Regions from separate parts of the Halobacillus amylolyticus genome, predicted to be linked through region 3. Evidence: riboswitches for the same ligand, from Rfam matches in the RefSeq annotation. Region 3 holds a riboswitch; each other region holds the start of a gene.
The links. Region 3 has a riboswitch for cobalamin ahead of MUO15_RS02590 (DUF4430 domain-containing protein). Riboswitches for the same ligand answer to the same signal wherever they lie in the genome.
Positions count from the first base shown of each region.

Region 1: it holds a riboswitch for cobalamin, as region 3 does, so the genes downstream of both, MUO15_RS11960 (ribonucleoside-diphosphate reductase subunit alpha) here and MUO15_RS02590 (DUF4430 domain-containing protein) in region 3, are expected to answer to the same signal.
Region 2: it holds a riboswitch for cobalamin, as region 3 does, so the genes downstream of both, MUO15_RS14805 (ABC transporter substrate-binding protein) here and MUO15_RS02590 (DUF4430 domain-containing protein) in region 3, are expected to answer to the same signal.

Region 1 covers NZ_CP095075.1:2,316,685-2,323,413, forward strand. Annotated here, with positions in the region: gene MUO15_RS11945 (nucleotidyltransferase domain-containing protein) at 1-11, opposite strand, end outside; gene MUO15_RS11950 (YnfA family protein) at 253-579, opposite strand; gene MUO15_RS11955 (class I SAM-dependent methyltransferase) at 673-1,353, opposite strand; cobalamin riboswitch at 1,885-2,064, shown strand; gene MUO15_RS11960 (ribonucleoside-diphosphate reductase subunit alpha) at 2,294-4,525, shown strand; gene MUO15_RS11965 (ribonucleotide-diphosphate reductase subunit beta) at 4,541-5,581, shown strand; gene MUO15_RS11970 (SDR family oxidoreductase) at 5,641-6,546, opposite strand.
Region 2 covers NZ_CP095075.1:2,865,249-2,871,977, reverse strand. Annotated here, with positions in the region: gene cbiB (adenosylcobinamide-phosphate synthase CbiB) at 1-525, opposite strand, end outside; gene MUO15_RS14820 (adenosylcobinamide amidohydrolase) at 528-1,109, opposite strand; gene MUO15_RS14815 (ABC transporter ATP-binding protein) at 1,109-1,993, opposite strand; partial or broken gene MUO15_RS14810 (FecCD family ABC transporter permease) at 1,990-3,014, opposite strand; gene MUO15_RS14805 (ABC transporter substrate-binding protein) at 3,007-3,996, opposite strand; cobalamin riboswitch at 4,142-4,324, opposite strand; gene MUO15_RS14800 (N-acetylmuramoyl-L-alanine amidase) at 4,661-5,566, shown strand; gene MUO15_RS14795 (alpha/beta fold hydrolase) at 5,918-6,729, shown strand, end outside.
Region 3 covers NZ_CP095075.1:483,714-490,442, forward strand. Annotated here, with positions in the region: gene ccsB (c-type cytochrome biogenesis protein CcsB) at 1-31, shown strand, start outside; gene MUO15_RS02580 (response regulator transcription factor) at 131-847, shown strand; gene MUO15_RS02585 (ATP-binding protein) at 847-2,628, shown strand; cobalamin riboswitch at 2,667-2,846, shown strand; gene MUO15_RS02590 (DUF4430 domain-containing protein) at 3,043-3,441, shown strand; gene MUO15_RS02595 (ECF transporter S component) at 3,448-3,957, shown strand; gene sigX (RNA polymerase sigma factor SigX) at 4,169-4,705, shown strand; gene MUO15_RS02605 (hypothetical protein) at 4,695-5,840, shown strand; partial or broken gene MUO15_RS02610 (helix-turn-helix transcriptional regulator) at 6,024-6,471, shown strand; gene MUO15_RS02615 (ferredoxin) at 6,506-6,729, opposite strand, start outside.

The DNA.
Region 1 (6,729 bases), 1.8 Mb from region 3:
CGTTGGTTCATCTTCCTCCACCCCCTTTTCTAAAAAAGTTTTCATATCGGGCAGCAGTGTTGGGTCACTCCAATGCACATAATGTCCTCCACGACTTTCTGTATTCAACAGGGAGTGCTTTCTGCTTCAGCTTACGGATATTTTTGTATGTAATTTTACGTTCTCTTTCATTTATATTCTCAAAAGAACCATAGGCCAGATAAGTTGGCACTGCAATTTTCTTTAAAAGCTTTGAGATATTTAAGTTAACAACTAGTTACGGGGTGCCCATAACATCACAGACACTCCTATTAAACATATTACCGCGCCAACCCAATCATATGTATCTGGGGTTTTCTTATCAATTAGCCATCCCCAAAGGACGGATAATATAATAAAAACTCCTCCATAGGCTGCGTACACCCTTCCAAACGAAGGAAAGGTTTGAAACGTTGCGATCACCCCATACATAACTAGAGAAAATCCGCCAACTATCCCCCAATAAAAAGGTTTACCATCCCTAAGCCAAAGCCAAATGAGATAGCCACCGCCAATTTCAGCGAGTCCGGCTAAAAGAAACAGCATAAACACCATGAACATTCTAAACTCCACCTCTTTTTTACAGCAGGATTTACCCGGGTGTAATTTCTTAACTTCCGTAAACAACCAATAGTAGTGAAATAGAACGGCCTTTTACTCCTTTTCAAAAATAAAGACCCACATAAACGTTAACGCTTGTCGAAGTTCAACGGGTAAACCAGACAAGTCCTTCTTCTCCACCTCACGTTTATAAACGCCATGTCCGTCTGTAAGTTTCCAGCCTGTTTCCCCAGCCATTTGCTCAAGCTCCCACGGCATCATTGTGTTGCAGATTACTTTTTCTCCATAAACGCGACGATAACTGTTCATTCTAGGCTTCGCAGTTGGACCTAACACCCCGATGCATAGCTTCCCACCTGGTTTAAGTACGCGTTTCATTTCCTCAAGTCCCTTGTAAGGTACTTCTGTCCATTCCAGACTATTCACGGCCATAATTCCATCAAAGCTCTCTTTTTCAAAAGGGAGATTAACGAGATCCCCTTGAACGAACTGCAAGTTATCTTGCTCAAGCCGGGAATTAGCCCGTTTTATCATATCCTCAGAAAGGTCGAGCCCTGTCACGGTATATCCTGCCTTTCCAAGCTTGTAAGACCCGTATCCGTCGCCACATCCGAGGTCAGCTACTTTACTCCCAATTTGTACATGTTTCTGCAAAAAAGGAATGATCGTTTTTCGACTGCCCTCATCCCACATATTCTTGCTGTTGGCATTCCAGAATTCTGCTCGTCCGTCCCATTGTTTTTCTGCCTCCTGATGCCAATTGAATGAATTCATTAATGTTGCCTCCTTATGGTTTTCGTGTTTATAATTTGCTGGAACGCTTTATAGGGTAAGTAGTATTACTAAGAGTACGCTGCTTTCTCAATACTTAACAAAAACTTATGATTAAAGGAATCAGCAAACTATATATCCGGCGAAATCAGGGGAATTCCAATCACCGTGGATACAGCAATTCCTTCAAGAACGCCAAACGCCCCATAAAAGTAAATGATACCACCGACTATAACAAGGAGAATAGGATCAAGTATCTTCGCTTAGACTTCATGGCCCATAGTAATCCGATACAGCCATAATCGATAAAATCAGAGGAATAATGAAATAGATGAATTATCGATGGGCACACGGTTCTCCCCTTTCTCACTCCCTCTTAGTAGTAATTCTACATCTGCCATTCTATTCCTCTGTGATCCGTTACATTTAACACTTCTTTATTCCCATTCAGTAAAAAACTGTTGCACGGTTCTACAATCTTCGTTATGATAAAAACACAAGATAAGCTAACAAAACATTAAAATAACACTATATATTGTATTAGCGAAGAGAAGATGCCACTAGGCTTAATAGGGAATCCGGTGTAAGTCCGGAACTGCCCCCGCAACTGTTATCGCTCTCGAAACGGAGAATCCACTGTGCACAAATGCATGGGAAGGGCCGGAGTCGAAATGAGCGTTAAGTCAGGAGACCTGTCTTTCTACGCTAGAAAGTTTCTACTTCTTCGGGGATTGAGAAGATGAGGCGATGGAATGAACAGGCGTCTTCATTTGCTATTTGGGGACGTGTACACTTTCGTTTCATGGTTTCATCCGCTCAATTTAATGAGCGGATTTTTTTATGGCTAATTATTCAGACAGCGTGAATGCGATGTGGCGGACCCTTTCTCATCAGGGATTCCCACATGACCTTTTCCAAAAGCTGTTGTAAAGGAGTGATTTTGATGGAGATGGTACATACATTAGATTGGCATGATTGGTTGGAACGTCAGAGGGGAAATTTCCTGTCGCTTGATATCCAGCGATTGTTGGACAAGCTGCCTTCAATGAATCTGGGTCAGATGGGGCACGATGAGCAGGCGAAGGCGCTGATCTTGGAGTGTTTGGCGGAGATTAGTGAGACGGAACCGGACTGGACATATCTCGCAGCGCGGATACAGCTTGAGCTGATGTATGAGGAGTCGGTCCGTAATCGCGGGATAAATGAGCCCTATGCGGGACTGCATCATTTGATTGAGTTGTTAATGGACGAGGAAATTTATAGTTCGAATCTACTTACTTCTTATTCGAAACAGGAAATCGATGAGCTTGAAGCAGCGATTGCGCCTGATCGTGATCATTTGTTTACTTACATTGGTTTAAAAACGCTCGGGGATCGATATTTAGCGCGATCGAAATCAGGGCTTGTATTTGAACTTCCTCAGGAGCGGTTTATGATCATTGCGATGACGTTAATGGCACAAGAAGATCATTCGAAACGTTTAGATTTGGTAAAAGAATCGTATTGGGCCTTGAGTCATCTCTATATGACGGTGGCGACACCGACTTTGGCAAATGCAGGCAAACGTTATGGTCAGCTGAGCTCATGCTTTATTGATACCGTCGATGACAGCTTGCAGTCAATTTATGATACGAACACGGATGTGGCAAATTTGAGCAAACACGGTGGCGGAATCGGTGTTTATTTAGGAAAAATCCGCAGCCGCGGCAGTGATATTCGTGGCTTTAAAGGCGTTTCCTCCGGGGTGCTACCATGGATGAAGCAGCTTAATAATACGGCCGTCAGTGTGGATCAGCTCGGTCAACGGCAAGGGGCGGTGGCTGTATACCTTGATGTGTGGCATAAGGATATTTTCCCTTTCCTCGACAGTCGATTGAATAATGGTGACGAACGACAGCGGACACACGATTTGTTTACAGGCGTATCGATTCCGGATGTGTTTATGGAAGCCGTTGAGAAGCGTGAGGATTGGTACTTGTTTGACCCACACGAAGTTCGCTCCGTAATGGGCTTTTCACTCGAAGATCATTTTGATGAAGCACGCGGGAATGGTTCGTTTCGTCAGCGTTATTACGCTTGTGTTGAGAACCCTGATTTGTCAAAAGAAATCGTACCCGCGATTGAAGTGATGAAGCGAATCATGGTTGGCCAGCTTGAAACGGGAACACCATACATGTTTTACCGTGATGAAGTCAATCGCATGAACCCAAACAGCCATAAAGGGATGGTATACTGCAGTAATTTGTGTACGGAAATCACTCAAAATCAGAGCCCTACCGTACAGGAGGAGCAATACATTAAGGATGGCAAAATCATTACTGTTCAAGAACCAGGTGAGTTCGTTGTTTGTAACTTATCAAGTGTGAACCTAGGTCGCGCGGTTCCAGCTGGTGTTCTTGCAAGGCTGATTCCGATCCAAGTCCGGATGCTTGATAATGTCATTGATCAAAATTCGATTCCTGTAAAACAAGCACAGTTAACGAATCAATCCTATCGCGGCATTGGCCTCGGTACGTTTGGCTGGGCCCACTTGCTCGCTCAGGAAAAAATCGCCTGGGAATCAGATGAAGCAGTTGACTATACGAAGGAAGTGTATGAGGGAATTGCTTACTACTCCATCCTTGCCAGCAACCAGCTTGCCCGCGAAAAAGGAAGTTATCCGTTATTTGAAGGGTCGGATTGGGATACAGGAGCATTTTTTGTTAAACGGTCGTTTGATCAAGATAGTACTTGGAACTGGGAACAGTTGCAACGTGACGTGGCCGAGAGGGGAATGCGTAATGGATATTTAATGGCTGTGGCCCCGAACTCCAGCACCTCAATTATTGCCGGAAGCACAGCGAGCATTGATCCGATTTTCAAAAAGTTTTATTCCGAGGAGAAAAAGGATTACAAAATTCCTGTGACGGCCCCAGATTTAAGCGCAGAAACGTATTGGTATTATAAGTCAGCGTACGATATTGATCAGCATACAAGCATAAGGCAGAATGCGGCGCGCCAGAGATATGTCGATCAGTCGATATCCTTCAATATCTATGTTCGTAACTCAATTAAAGCTAAGGAACTGCTTGCCCTGCATTTGGATGCTTGGAAACAGGGATTGAAGACGACTTATTATACGCGCTCTACCTCTAGTCAAGGGGAATATGACGATTGTGAGAGCTGCTCATCCTAAAGGAGGTTGATGGAATTGGATACTGCCATTCATAAGCGAAAACTTGTCGATCTTGAAGCGCCGAATGCTTCGACAGGCATTGTTAACGGCCGAAGCTCAAACGTACTCAATTGGGATGATACCCGTTACTCTTGGGCTTATCCCATGTACAAGCGAATGCTCGCGAACTTTTGGATTCCAAACGAAATTAATATGAGCAATGATTTAAAACAGTGGCCTCAGTTAACGGACCAAGAACAGGCTTCTTTTAAAAAAATTATCGGTTTGCTTGCGTTTCTTGATTCGATTCAAACCGATTATGCTGGAAAGGTTACGGACTATCTGACTGATTCGAGCTTGTCGGCACTAATGCAGGTGCTGGCTTTTCAGGAAGTCGTCCATAATCAGTCCTATTCATATGTATTGTCAACGCTCGTTGATCAAAGTGAGCAGGAACGTATTTTTGAATATTGGAAGCATGACGAGGTACTGGTCGAGCGAAACCAGTTTATAACGGACGGTTACCAGTCTTTCGCTGACGAGCCTACACTCGAGACCTTTTTAAAATCACTGGTGTATGATGTCGTGCTTGAGGGATTGTTCTTCTATGCGGGTTTTGCATTCTTCTATAATTTGGCACGCAATCAGAAGATGGTATCGACGAGTACGATGATCAATTACATTAATCGTGATGAACAGATTCATGTCAATTTGTTTACGCGAATCTTTAAGGAAACTTTGACTGAAAATCCGGAGCTCGATCGTGTGGAATATGAGACGTTTGTAACGGAGACGTTCGCTGAAGCGGCGGAACTTGAAATAAAGTGGGCCCATCATATTATCGGCGATCGCTTCCCAGGGATTCCGATTGGCGACCTTGAGGATTACATTCGGTTTATGGCTAATAACCGCTGCAGCCAGATGGGTGCTGAGAAGCCCTTTCCCGGCTACCAGGAGAATCCGCTCAAGTGGATTCGTGCCTATCAAGAAGTCGATGAAGGGAAATCAGACTTCTTCGAACAGAAGTCAAGACAATACACAAAGGTCTCAGAAGACAACGGCTTCGATGACTTATAATTGGATAATTAACCCACCTCAGGTCATCCAAAATTTGGATGACCTGAGGTGGGTTTTATTTACGAACTTACCATTTTTCCTCCATTCACATGGATCACTTGGCCGGTAACGTAGCGGGAATCGTCTGAGGATAAATACACATAGGCTGGGGCGAGTTCAAACGGCTGCCCTGCCTTTTTCATCGGGGTATCCGCACCAAATTTTTCAACATCCTTCTCGGGAAAACTCGCTGGAATAAGCGGTGTCCAAATCGGCCCTGGCGCAACCGCATTTACTCGAATACCTTTATCTGCAATATTTTGGGACAGGGCTCTGGTGAAACCTACAATAGCCCCTTTAGTAGCTGTGTAATCAATGAGTTGTTTGTTGCCTTCATAAGCCACAACAGACGTCGTGTTGATGATGGCATCCCCATCGTTTAATTGTGGCAATGCTGCTTTTGCTAAGTAAAAGAAGGAGTAAATGTTCGTTTTAAATGTATCGTCAAATTGTTCATTTGTAATATTCGTTAAACTTGTTTGCGGAAATTGAACACCGTGATTATTGACAAGAATATTTAACTTGCCAAAACTTTCTATCGTTTGATTGATAACGTGTTCACAATGGTCCGGTTTCCGAAGATCACCTGTTATGAGAAGACACTTGCGTCCAAGTTCTTCAATCCGTTTTTTCGTGCGGAACGCATCCTCGTTTTCATGCTCATAAAAGTATGGGATGACTAGATCAGCTCCCTCTTTCGCATAGGCAATCGCGACAGATGCACCAATTCCACTATCTCCTCCCGTAATAATGGCCACTTTGTTTTGTAATTTCTCACTGCCGTTATAATCGGGGTTTTCAATAATTGGCTTTGGATCCATAGCATTTTCAATCCCAGGTTGTTGGCCTTGATGTTGAGGCTTGAAGGTCAATGGCTGTTTTTTAGTTTCGTTGGTTTCCTTGTAGTAAGGGTACTTAGGGTACATAATTATTCCTCCAGTAAAAGTATCCCTTTACTTTCTCCTAAAATCCATTATTCATTCCTTCCAATTTCCAACTATGTAAAATCAATAGGAAATCCTATGTTAAACTAGAATTAATAGGAATCTATATAATTTTCATTTTATAAAAACCTTACTGAAAGGGGTGTCGTCTATTCTATGAGGTGG
Region 2 (6,729 bases), 1.8 Mb from region 3:
ATTCACGGCACGATAAAGCATAGCCAGAGGCGCACCGCCTAAAAAAGCGAAGAAAAGGGGTGCTGTAATGCCGTCACTTGTATTTTCAGCAACTGTTTCAATCGCACCTCTCGCCACCTCAGGTTCATCTAAATTGTCGGTATCCCTCCCAACAATCATGGATAAATGATGGCGTGCTTGAGTATAGTCAGACTGTATTAACGGTGTATATACGTCCATCGACGCTTCCTTCAACCCCCTTAATGCGATCGTCGTCCAAATAAAAAAGCACTCCACGGCCACACCGAGCAAGATGTGAACGTGATAGCTAATTGCAGTAACAGACCATGTAATCACGAAAACAAAACTGCAGACCATGAGAACCATAGTCACCCCTTTGAAGCGGCGAAATCTCCCTTTATTCAATCTGTTTTCAAGAAAATGAATCACGCTTCCCATCATGCGGACGGGATGTGGGAGCCAACGCGGATCCCCAAGCCATAAATCTAGTAAAAGCGCTGCAGTTAAGGCAATGAGATGCTCGATCATCAGGGCTTCATTCTTTCCAAATAGCGTTTAATGGCTTCCTTCGTAGCTTCATAAACCATCTGCCCAACCTTGCTCCCGAGAAAGGTAATCGGCCCCGCATATTCTAGCTGTATCCCTGTTTGAGTACTCGCAATCATAATACTGTCTGTAGACGTTCCTGTAGCTGCAGTATTTGTCAGTGGATCTTTAATTTCACATCTCGAAAAAGCTTGCGTCTTCGCTTCCGTCGCCGTTACAATTCCTTGAATAAATGCTTGCTCAGAGAGGTGACCATCAACGAAAATCCATGTATTAACCGTCCCAGGCTGATGCTCCGCTACTCGTTTAGTCCCGTGAACAACATCTACTGCATTACCTAACCCAGCTGTAACTAAAATCAAGATAGAGACACCGTCTCCCTGGAAAAATCGTTCCGAATAATCCGGTAGGTGGGCTGCTGTCATCATCGCTAAGGTGTCATGCTCAGCCAGCCCCCACTGCTGACATTTTTCTATCATGAATGGGGAAGGGGAATCACAATTAAAGCTTTTATCAACATGATAGTTAACAAAGTTCCGATACCAGCCAAATCCCCCTCCCATCACAGCTGATGAAAAGGTTTTAAGCAGCTGGGGGTTCTTACTAAAACCTTCTCCTCTGTGGCTTCCACAAGCTCAGGTTTGATAGCAGTCCTTGTTTTGTCTAAAAAATAATCCGGCAGCAAGTTCATCTGAGGGCTTGATAACGTAGGATTAGCATGAACATCGATAGAAGAATGATAGACTCGTTCAAGTAAGGGCTTTTGCATCACTTCTTCCGGCTTGCCTATCTGAGTGATCTGCCCTTGGTCGATCAGTAACAGTCGATCACAATACAGGCTAGCTATATTTAAGTCGTGAAAAATCGACACCACCGTTAAATGATTTGTCAGCGATAACTGTTTCAGTTCATCAAGGAGCTGTTTTTGATAACTAAAATCAAGGTAATTCGTTGGCTCATCAAGCAGCAAAATATCCGGTTCCTGAACAAGGGCTTGGGCCAGATATACACGCTGCCTTTCTCCTCCACTCAAGTGGTCGAGAGGGAGAGAATACATATCTGTCAGCCCCGTTTGCTCTAATACCTGTTCAGCCACTTCTTTATCCCGCTCGGTCGGCTGCTTAAAAAAGCCCGATTGGTATGCATAACGTCCCATCATCACGGTTTCATAGACATTGTAGGAAAAAAAGCTCTGCTGAACCTGGGGCAATGTCGCAACCTTGCGAGCAAGTTGTTTACGAGGGTAATGTTCAAGGGGCTTCCGATCAATAACCACCTCCCCTTCCCATAGAGGAAGAATCCCACTCATCAACTTAAATAAGGTTGTTTTTCCACTTCCGTTAGGACCAACCACACCAAAGAACTCACCACGATTGACTTGAAAATCGACATGATCAACAATGGGCTTAGTTTCATATCCACCCGTCATATTGGTTACTTCAATCATACACTCGCCCCTTTTTTCCTCTGCTGGTAAAGAATAAAAGCAAAAATCGGTGCTCCTATGAGCGATGTGATCACCCCAATAGGTAACTCAGCAGGGGCAATAACCGTTCGTGATACGAGGTCCGCCAATATTAAGAAGGTCGCTCCATTAATTAAAGACAGTGGAATAAGGTGACGGTGGTCTGTACCAAAAATCCTTCGGCAAATATGAGGAACGACTAGACCGACGAAGCCGATTGTCCCTGACACAGCAACTGCCGCCCCAGTTAAGATCGAAGCAGCTAATAAGATCAGCGCTTTTCTTTTCTCGGTAGGAACACCAAGTTGCTTTGCCCGTTCCTCGCCTAACGACATCGCATTTAATTCCTGTCCTTGAGTTAAAAGAAGCAGCACACCAACAATAAAAAATGGGAGCAGCAGCCCCACGTGATTCCATCCCGCATCGCTACACTTCCAAGGAGCCAGCCGACAATTTGGCGAAGCTCCTCTCCTGTAAGCGCAATCATGAGAGAAATAACCGATCCGAGAAAAGACCCCATCACGATCCCTGTCAGTATGAGAGTTTCAATCGAAAGTGTACGATCAAGCATACGTGCAAACCCAATAACGAAAAGCAGCGTTAGAACTGCAGTACAAATGCTGACAATGGGAAGTGTGAAAGAAGAGAAAACCGGGAGGGAAAATCCTACAAACAAAACCAATACTGCTCCGACAGACGCACCTGAAGACACACCTAATGTATAAGGATCAGCTAACGGATTTTGCAGCAAGCCCTGAAAAGACGCTCCAGCTATTGCAAGTGACGCACCCACTAACCCTGCTAATACGACGCGCGGCAAGCGGACATCCACAATAATACTGATATTTATCGGATCAACATTGGACTGATAAGGACTTATCGTTTCTGCTATCGCTCCGATAATGACAGGAAGCGGAATAGGTACACTGCCAACAGCTACTCCTGCCAGCCATGCACCCACTAAAATCATTAAGCTCCCTATATAAGCTACTGGTTTATTCATCACCGAACGTTTCCGGATAAACAGCTTCAGCCAACCGCTCTACCCCTTCAATCAAGCGCGGACCCGCACGTGTAACAAGATCAGAGTGAACATCATAGACCTGTTTCTTTTCGATTGCGGGTACTTCTTCCCAACCTTCTCTAGAAAGCACTTTTTCTACAGGTTTCTCTGTGTAATAGCCATAGGTCGTAATGATGACATCTGGCTGTAAGTTAATAATAGCCTCTTCATTCATTTTCACCCATCCTTCTTGGCCAGCAGCAGCATTCTCGGCGTTGATCGCTTGGAGCATTTGATTCATGAATGTACCCGTTCCAGTTGTATAAATTTCCGGAGCCGGAGACACTTCTACAAATACACTTTTAGGATCTTTGATGTCAGATGCTTTTTCTTTAATTCCTTTAAGTTTCTCTTTCATCCCTGTTACGATGCTCTCGGCTTTTTCCTGCTCATCTACCAATTTACCAACTGATTGAATCGTTTCATAAACGCCTTTAAAATCGGAAGCATTCTTAACCACATAAACTGGAATCCCAGCATTTCTGATTTGATCAATCGCTGCCTGGAAATTATGAGCACTTGAACCGTGTGCAAGCACGAGATCAGGCTTTAATGATAGAACTTTCTCCGTATTAATTTGCATCCCGCCAACCTTATCAATCTCATTCACCTGCTCAGGGTAATTATCATTGTCAGAGACCCCTACAACCTCTTCCCCTGCACCAAGGGCAAACACAATCTCTGTATTACTTGGAATAAGAGATACAATTCTTTCAGGGTCTTCCTCTAGGACAACCTCGTTCCCTGTAGAATCCTCCACAGTCAGAGGATAAGTCGATGCCTGTCCTTGCGCTTCTTCTGAATTAGTACCTTTCTCATTCTGGTTTTCCTCTGGTTGACTCGATCCCTCATTGCTTGCACAGCCTACTAGCAATCCAATCGTCATTAGAAGCATAAATATGTAATTCGATAGTCGTTTCAAGTTCCTCTCTCCCCTGTAATAAAAAGTTTTTGAGCACAAAAAAACACATCTCGCATTGAAGATGTGTACACAAAGGATTTTGCATGCTGCTTAAGTACATGCAGGCAGCCTCCTTTTTTACTATACACCTCCTATCCGCGTAGGTTATTGGTGAGAAAAACAGGTAGGTCTCCTGACTTATGGTCATGGCTTCCTGCTCCTTCCCATGTTTATCACACAGTGGAATCGTGCAGGTTGCTCTCAAATACAGTGGCGGGACCGCGTTGGATTTGAACCAACTTCCCTATTAAGTGATGAATCACATCACGCCTGTTTCTTCGCCTATTCAACTATCTATTATTCTACTAAAGATTATGAAAAAATGCTTGGTTTTTAGACTTTTTTGTCAAATATTTTCCTTATGGCATGTGACAACATGGTTCACTACATTATATAAATATTCATTGTTCAGTATTAATAGCTATAATATTTATTTGTCCAGTGAGTCAGAGATAAACTGCTCATGAAGCATAACTTTTGAATAATGCTAACCATATATAATCCTAGATTAGATTTAACAGCCTTATGATGAATAGATCATTGAAAACTTGACCAAGATTAATAGTATGATTCAGTTTTTCATAGAATAAAAGTTTTCACTTTTAATAGTCGGGAGGAGTTATCTATGAACATGAGAACGCGTTTCATAACGGTGGTTCTTTCTTTTGTACTAATCGTTATATCTGCACTGACGATTGCCCAGCCAGTTGAAGCCGCACAAACAGGCGAAGTTGACACCCAGTCATCCTTAAATGTACGGCAAGCGCCTAGTTTGAATGCTAAGGTCATCGGAAGTCTCTTACCGGGGCAACGAGTGGAATATATTGAACTTGGAAATGGGTGGGGGCAAATCACTTACCAAGGAGAACTAGGGTTTGTGAGCACAGCCTTTCTATCAGAAGTTGCTTGGGATCGCATTGAGGAAGAAAAACAAGTAGAAGAGAAAGATGTGAAAAAAACAGACGAATTCAGGGAGATAAACCCTAATCAAACCGAAACTCAGGACGTCGAACGCATTGTTCTAGACCCTGGTCATGGAGGCAAAGATCCCGGTGCCATCGGGAACTCTCTTCAGGAAAAAGACGTCGTTCTGAACATTGCTAAGCGCGTTGAGTCTAAACTACTTGAAAAAGGTTATGATATTTTAATGACGCGGACAGATGATACCTTTGTTACCCTTGAAAATCGTGCAAAACAAGCCAATACCTGGGGGGCTGATCTTTTTATTAGTATTCATGCCAACGGGTACCATGACTCCAGTGCTAAAGGTATTGAAACCTTTTATAGTGCAGGGGGTTCAAAAGCAAGAAACCTTGCAGACTTAGTCCAGGAACACGTTATCTCTAAAACTAGCAACCTGAGCCGCGGGGTGTTTAAAGCAGATTACTTTGTTTTGCGTCATACTAATATGCCAGCGATTCTTGCAGAAACTGGGTTTGTCTCGAATAAAGAGGATGCCGAGTTGTTAAAAAGCGAAGATTATCGCGAGCAAATAGCGAAGGGCATTGTCAAGGGCATAGAGGAGTATTAGTCTTTGAAGATATATAGGGGCATGGCTGTTTCCGGCCCTCTAAAATATCTAAGCAGATTGCTATATGATTATCATAGAAGCCTTGATTAAAATGGTGATGGAAATCTTCCTACTGACTTCCATCACCATTTTATTTTCTGAAATAAAACATCCTTCTTCATTACTTTTGATACGGTGTCTTATTCATGTCACAATCATTTTCAAATGGGTACATACCTTATAACCACTACTAATATTTTACACACTAAGGTCAATAGACAATTGCTATATTTAGAGGTTTTTTCATAAAATCCGACACCTGCTAATAAAGTGTAAAGTGTGCCGAAAGAATAATAATATGGGAGGGCTTAGATGGGATATTACATTACTGTTGAACATAATGTGAATATTTATATAGAGGACTACGGCCCAGAAGACGGCCAGCCAATCTTATTCATACACGGATGGCCCCTCAACCATCGAGTATTTGAGTATCAGTACGACCAACTTCCAAAAGCAGGTTATCGCTGCATAGGTGTTGATTTACGCGGATTCGGCAAATCGGATAATCCTTGGACTGGATATTCTTATGATCGTCTAGCAGATGATATTCGTTCGGTTATTGACACATTAAAGCTTGAACATGTCACCCTTACCGGGCACTCTATGGGCGGAGCTATTGCCATTCGATATATGGCTCGTCATGCGGGGCATAAGATTTTTAAACTTGCCCTTATCGCAGCAGCAGCACCCATCTTTACCCAACGTCAAGGTTACCCTTATGGACTAACCACTATTACAAAGGAAAGAGTAAATGAATTAATTAAGGCTACCTATACTGATCGCCCCGAAATGCTGCATAACTTTGGGAAAATGTTTTTCTATCAAAATATAACAGAAAGCTTCAAAGAATGGTTTCAGGGATTAGGACTCACGGCATCTGGAAATGCAACAGCGAAGACTGCGGTTTCCCTCCGTGATGAAGAGTTATGGCAAGATATGTCCAAGATTCATGTACCTACTGGCATTTTCCATGGTGTACATGATGAGATTTGCCCCTTCACACTTGCCGAAGCGCTGCAAGCAGGGATCAAGGGGTCAGAACTCGTTCCTTTTATGTATAGTGGTCATGGATTATTCTATTGTGAGATGGAAAAATTTAATCATGAACTGGCCGGCTTTAT
Region 3 (6,729 bases):
AATCATATCTGGGCTGCACTCCTACGCATAAGGCAATCGTGAGGCAGGAAGGGTTTGTACACCCATCCTGCCTTTTACTATAATGGTAGACAGAGAATTCGTAGTTAGGGAAAATGGAGGGAACAAGCAAATGGACCATGAAGCAAAAATATTAGTTGTTGATGATGAGGAGCGTATTCGAAGGCTTATCCGCATGTATCTAGAACGTGAAGACTATGCTATAGAAGAAGCTGAAGATGGAGAGGAAGCTATAAAGAAAGCTTTACAGGAAGATTATGATGTGATTTTACTAGACCTCATGATGCCAGGTAAAGATGGCATTGAAGTATGTAAAGAATTACGTGAGAAAAAGGCGACTCCTGTGATTATGTTGACGGCTAAAGGTGAGGAAGCCAATCGTGTACAAGGCTTTGAAGTAGGGACAGATGACTACATTGTAAAGCCATTTAGTCCGAGGGAAGTAGTTCTGCGTGTGAAAGCGCTTCTAAGGCGAGCTTCAACTACAAAATTTTTAGAAACCAATACGTCAGCGAGAAATGTGCTGGTATTTCCGCATATGACCATTGATAATGATGCCCATCGTATCACAGCTGATGGCAAAGAGGTTGCGTTGACACCTAAAGAGTACGAGTTGCTTAATTATATGGCCCAAACCCCTGATAAAGTGTTTGATCGAGAACAATTGCTGAAAGAGGTATGGCAATATGAGTTCTTTGGTGATTTGCGCACTGTGGATACACATGTGAAGCGCCTACGTGAAAAATTAAGTAAGGTGTCAGCAGATGCGGCTGGTATGATTGTTACAGTATGGGGTGTCGGTTATAAATTTGAGGTTAGTGGCGAGTAATGTTTTGGCGCAGCGTTGTTGGAAAACTATGGTTTACGATTCTTCTGCTCGTTTGTTTTGTTTTAGTCATACTCACCTTTCTCCTTTTAAAATTTTTTGAAAACTACCATGTATTAGAAGCAGAACGGGAGTTGTTGCAAACAGCTTCGAAAGTATCTGAGGTTGTAGAAGAGTACGAGGATCGTGACTTAATATTATCTATGACTAATTTAATTAAAGATCCTGCTAGTCAAATCCTTGTGGCCTATGATTCGACTGACTTTTTAACATCTTCCAGTGACTCAAATACATTGCCGTCTATAGGTTATACGTGGTTTATGAATGACAATGATCTTTCCTCAGTTATAGAAAATGGCGAGGATGTTATGAAAGTTGCAGGATTTGAACAGTCAGAACTTGAGATTATGGTAGTCGGTACACCACTTACCAATGATCAAGGAGCTGTATTTGTATATCAATCCTTAGATACTATTCAAAAAACCTCGAATCAAACTACGAAAATAGTTTTTTTAGGGGCAGGAATCGCTATTATACTAACGACAATCTTTGCCTTCTTCCTATCGACTCGAATAACCGCGCCCTTGATAAAAATGCGGGAAGGGGCATTAGAACTTGCTAAGGGAGAATTCAATACGAAAATCCCGATTTTAACTCATGATGAGATTGGTGAATTAGCAATGGCTTTTAATCGTATGGGACGAGAGCTTAAGTTTCACATTAATGCCGTAAATCAAGAAAAAGAACAACTTTCTGGTATTTTAAGATCTATGGCAGATGGAGTCCTGACGATTAATCGCAAAGGAGAAATCTTAGTATCAAATCCGCCAGCCGATCAGTTTTATCAATCATGGAGTTATGAAAATTATTCTGTTCAGGCATCAGAGGAAAAACGGCAAGTTCCACAGCCCATGCGAAAATTGTTTGATGAGGTGATTGAAAGCGAACAGGAAGTCATAACCGAAATCACAGTTCAAGGTCGTACATGGGTGATGCTTATGACCCCCCTTTATGATCGAACATATATTAGAGGTGCGGTCGCCGTGCTTCGTGACATGACGGAAGAACGGAGATTAGATAAGTTAAGGAAAGATTTTATCGCTAACGTTTCACACGAACTTCGAACACCGATCTCCATGCTGCAAGGATATAGTGAAGCCATTGTAGATGATATCGCAGAATCAAAAGAAGATAAAAATGAACTGGCGAAAATTATACACGATGAATCATTGCGTATTGGCAGGCTAGTGAATGAACTACTTGATCTGGCACGAATGGAAGCAGGTCACATTACTCTTTATATTGATTCGGTAGAGGTGAAGCCGCTTCTAGAAAAGATCATTCGCAAATTTCAAGGGTTGGCAAATGAGCGAGGGATTGAATTACAACTTCACTTTAGCGATAACTCCAGCATGATGAATGTAGATGCTGACCGTATTGAACAAGTCTTAACTAACTTAATTGATAATGCGATCCGCCATTCTGATGACCAAGGGTCAGTTGATGTAAAGATCGAACGAACTTCTACTGAATGGGTGTTTGAAGTCATTGATTCTGGTCCGGGAATTCCAGAAGAAGATCTTCCATTTGTTTTTGAGAGATTTTATAAAGCAGATAAATCAAGGAAAAGAGAGACAAGTAAAAAAGGAACAGGCCTAGGGCTCTCGATAGCCAAAAATATTGTAGAAGCACATAAAGGTTCCATACATGTCCATAGTAAACTGAATGAGGGAACCACCTTTACTTTTAGACTGCCGGTTGATCTCGAGATTAATAACAAATAGCTTGATAATTGGCTGCCCTTCATGTACGATAAACAGGAATAAAATAAATAGAGTTAGGTACCTTTTCGGGTGAAATAGGGAATCTGGTGAAAGGCTAGAACTGTCCTCGCAACTGTATGTGTAGACGAAAAAGGGAGACCACTGCGAGTAAGTCGCGGGAAGGCCCTTGACTAGAACGACACACAAGTCAGTAGACCTGCCTAATCTTACACTGTTTCAAAGCTTCGGGGATTGAGCGTTTGAGGCAACCGGTCTGATTCGTGTAATGTACTTACATAGCCTTACTGGTATGTCTTAAGCCTGTTCTTCTATTGAAGGACAGGCTTTTATAGTTGGTTAGATCTGTGTTGTCCAGTCATCTCCTTCCTTCGACTAGCTTTGAAAGTAAATTCAAATAGGGATAGGAGTTTTTTTATGGGAAAGATGTATACATTATTATCTGCACTTATGCTGACGATGGTCGTGCTGGCAGGTTGTCAAACGGAAAGTGGCAGCGAGGAAGAAACTGCTTCCAATCAAGAGGAGAAACAAGAGGTAACCCTCCAAATTGAGCTTTCTAAGAATAAAGGCGAGGAAGTCATTTCGACTAAAGAAGTGACCGTTGAAGAAGGAACCATGCTTATGGATGTGATGAAGAACAACTTTGAAGTGGAAGAAAGTGAAGGGTTTATCAATAGCATAGAAGGAATCTCTGCTACTGAACAAAAGGCATGGTTGTTTACAATTAATGGTGAATCTTCAATGGTTGGAGCTAATGAATATGAAGTGAAACAGGGAGACGAAATCGTTTTTGACTTTCACGCTTGGGAATGATGAGAAATGAACACCTATAAACTTACGTTGATTGCTATGCTCGCCTCTATAGCAATTGCAGGAAGGCTTGTCATGGCAAACATTCCTAATGTCCAGCCTGTAACAGCGATCATTATCATTACAGGGTTTTGGTTAGGGCCGTTTTCAGCAATAATTATGGCTTTTTTAACCACTTTTCTGTCGAATGTATTTTTAGGGATGGGGTACTGGACAATATGGCAAGTCGTTTCATGGTCTATAATTGGAATGGCTGCAGGACTGATCGGAAAGTATTGGTCCGCGATACCAGTGTGGCTTCTCTCGATATATGGGTTTATAAGTGGAATCTTATATGGTTTTATCATTTCATTAACGATGAGGGCAGCCGGTCAGCCATTTTGGGCTTATTATTTAGCTGGACTGCCACTAGATTTAAACCATGCCGCTAGTAACGTTATCTTTATACTTGTGCTTTCGCCTGTGCTAGGTACATTATTTTCCAGGTATCAAAAAAGGCATGCGATTTCAAATGTATAGTAAGTGGCTATTTCGATGGAAAAACCACTTAGAAAGGAAGCTGCTAAACTGGGCAGTTTCCTTTTTTTATTGTTTGAAAAGTTATAAATTTTTGCGCTCTTCTTAATGCCCTGTTATTGTTTTTCATTTTTAATTATCCGTATTATGATAAGGAAGTGTAACTTTTTTATCTACATAACCGACAATATGAATGAACGGGGAGGTTCAAAGTGTGAAACCGTTCTTTGATGAATTTTATGATAAGTATCATCGAGATCTATTTCAATTTATTTATTATATGGTTAAAAACCGTCAAGCAGCTGAAGATTTAACACAGGAGGTTTATATAAAAGTGCTTCAATCGTACCAATCTTTTGATGGCAGAAGCAGTGAAAAAACGTGGTTGTTCTCCATTGCACGTCATGTGGCAATTGACTATTTTCGCAAGCAAGGAAGAAAACGTAAGAAAATCATGGACTTTTTTAACTGGCAAGAAAAAGGAGAATCATTGAAGGATGACGAGGCTTTACCTGAGGAAATCGTTGAGTTGAATGATCAAATGAGGGAAGTTTATGAAGCACTTGATCAATGTACGTTAGATCAAAAAAGTGTCATCATATTGAGGTATATTCAAGGAATGTCTATACAGGAAACCGCTGCTATCCTCCAGTTCAGTGAAAGTAAGGTGAAGACTACACAACATAGAGGGATGCAGGCTTTGAAAAAACGATTACAGGCAAGGGAGGAGGGCGACGACCATGAAGCATAATGATGAACAGAATGAACGTTTAGAAAAGATGCTGCATGAGTTCCCGGACATTAAAGATAAAAAAAAGAAGGCAGAGTATTACCGTCAGCTTCCTGAGGAGAGTCCTCAACAGAGGAACTCGCGCCCGAGATGGCTTGTGCCTGGTCTCGCCTCTATCATGGTCTTGCTAATTTTAGCGATTGTTGTACCTTTTTCACTTTATTCCATGCAAGATGGAGCTTTGAATACACCTGAGTCTTTTACTGAAAATCAGACTTTGACTCAAGACAATCATGAAAGTTCAAGTAGTCCAGAAAATTTTCCTGCTGATATCAGGCAAGGGGATGTGGGTCAAACGAGTGAACAATTGACTAGCATGCTTGTAGAAGAAATTACAAATGAGATGAAGCCTTTAGCTGTAGCTGATAAAAATGCTCAACATATCGTCCCTCTGACGATGATAGCAACTGAAGAAGGTGAAGAAAATCAAACAATAAATGCGGAACAGCTTGGATTATCGAAAAGCTTTCTAGAAAATATTGATATTTCGATTAACAAAGAAGCGAGGGAAGCAAGAGTCACATTTCCGAATGACTTTACAGTAAGCGGCGGGAATGCGATGACTACAACAATTGTAAATAGCATTAAGTGGGCTGTTGAACCTTACGATATTGATAACATTTTACTACAGACGGAAGAGGGAGCACCAGTTTCGTTAGGCAGTTATGGAAACGTCACGTCATTGTCAACGATAAAAGAAGAAAGCTTTATTTTTAAAGTGCTCGAATCAGCCTCTAAAGATACCTTCTTTTTCGTACCTATCTCTATAACCCAAGGTCTTTCAATAAGCGATGCTTTAGAAGAATTAAAAAAGGACGAGGAAAATCCGCAGGTGAAATCACCTATTCCATCTGAAGTCAAGATTCAGTCCTCACATGAAGAAGGAAGAAGGCTCGTAATTGAACTTAATAATCCTAAGCATTTTGACAAACAAGAGATGCTGACAGGTATAGAATCGATTCTGATTACCGCTCGTCATTTTGGTTATGATCAAGTCGTATTTGAAAATACATCGATCGGAAAGCTTGGTCCTTACCAGCTGAATGAATCCATTGAAACACCTAAAGGACTAAACCCTATACCAGCTGACCAATAATAGGAACCCTTGCCATAAGCAGGGGTTCTTTCGCGTTTTTAAGATGGATACGTTTATTAACCCAGTCCTTCCTCGTTTCTAACGTAGTGCCCCCACGCTTTTGTGCTGTTCTCAAGGTATTTTCGATAGAATAATGGAGGCGCCCATGATAAAATAAGGACATGCTAATGAGGAGACGATGGTATGGACAGAGAGGTTTTGATGGAACAAGTGTCAAAAAAAATCAAATTAATCCGCGTCGAGTATGGATATACCCAGAATCGTATGGCTACTATCCTCGGGGTGTCGAAGAAGACACTTGTTCAAATAGAGAAAGAGAGAACACATGCAAACTGGACAACCATAGTAGCGGCGGTTTGTGCTCTATTTCAAGAAAGTGAAGTTATAGGAAGTATGTTAGGAGACTCCCCTCTTGAAATTATAGAAACAATTGCTCACGAACAAATTGACCTGCCAAAAGGAAAGACAATAGGCGGGAAAATGTGGTGGACAACTGCAGAAGAAATAGGTCAGTATAAATTGCAACAGAATGCATTTTCGAATTATTGATGAGCATGGTTACCGCTGGTACTCAAGTTTTAATAAGGAAGAGGCACTGTTTCGGTATCGTCAGCTTACAACGAATGATTAAAAAATTCCCTTCTGCTCGGGAGAAGGGAATGATTTTATTCATATTTAAGGGGGTCTCCCTCAAAAGATTGCTCAGCTATCTTAATAGAATCTGTTGGGCAGCCATCATATGCATCTTCCATATCCTCTTCATAAATTTCAGGAACTTCTTTAATCCCCTCATTATCATCAAGTAGCGCGTAGGCGAGCCCTTCATCATCATAATCAAATATATCTGGAGCGGCAGCACCGCATGCCCCGCAAGCAATGCATGTATCTT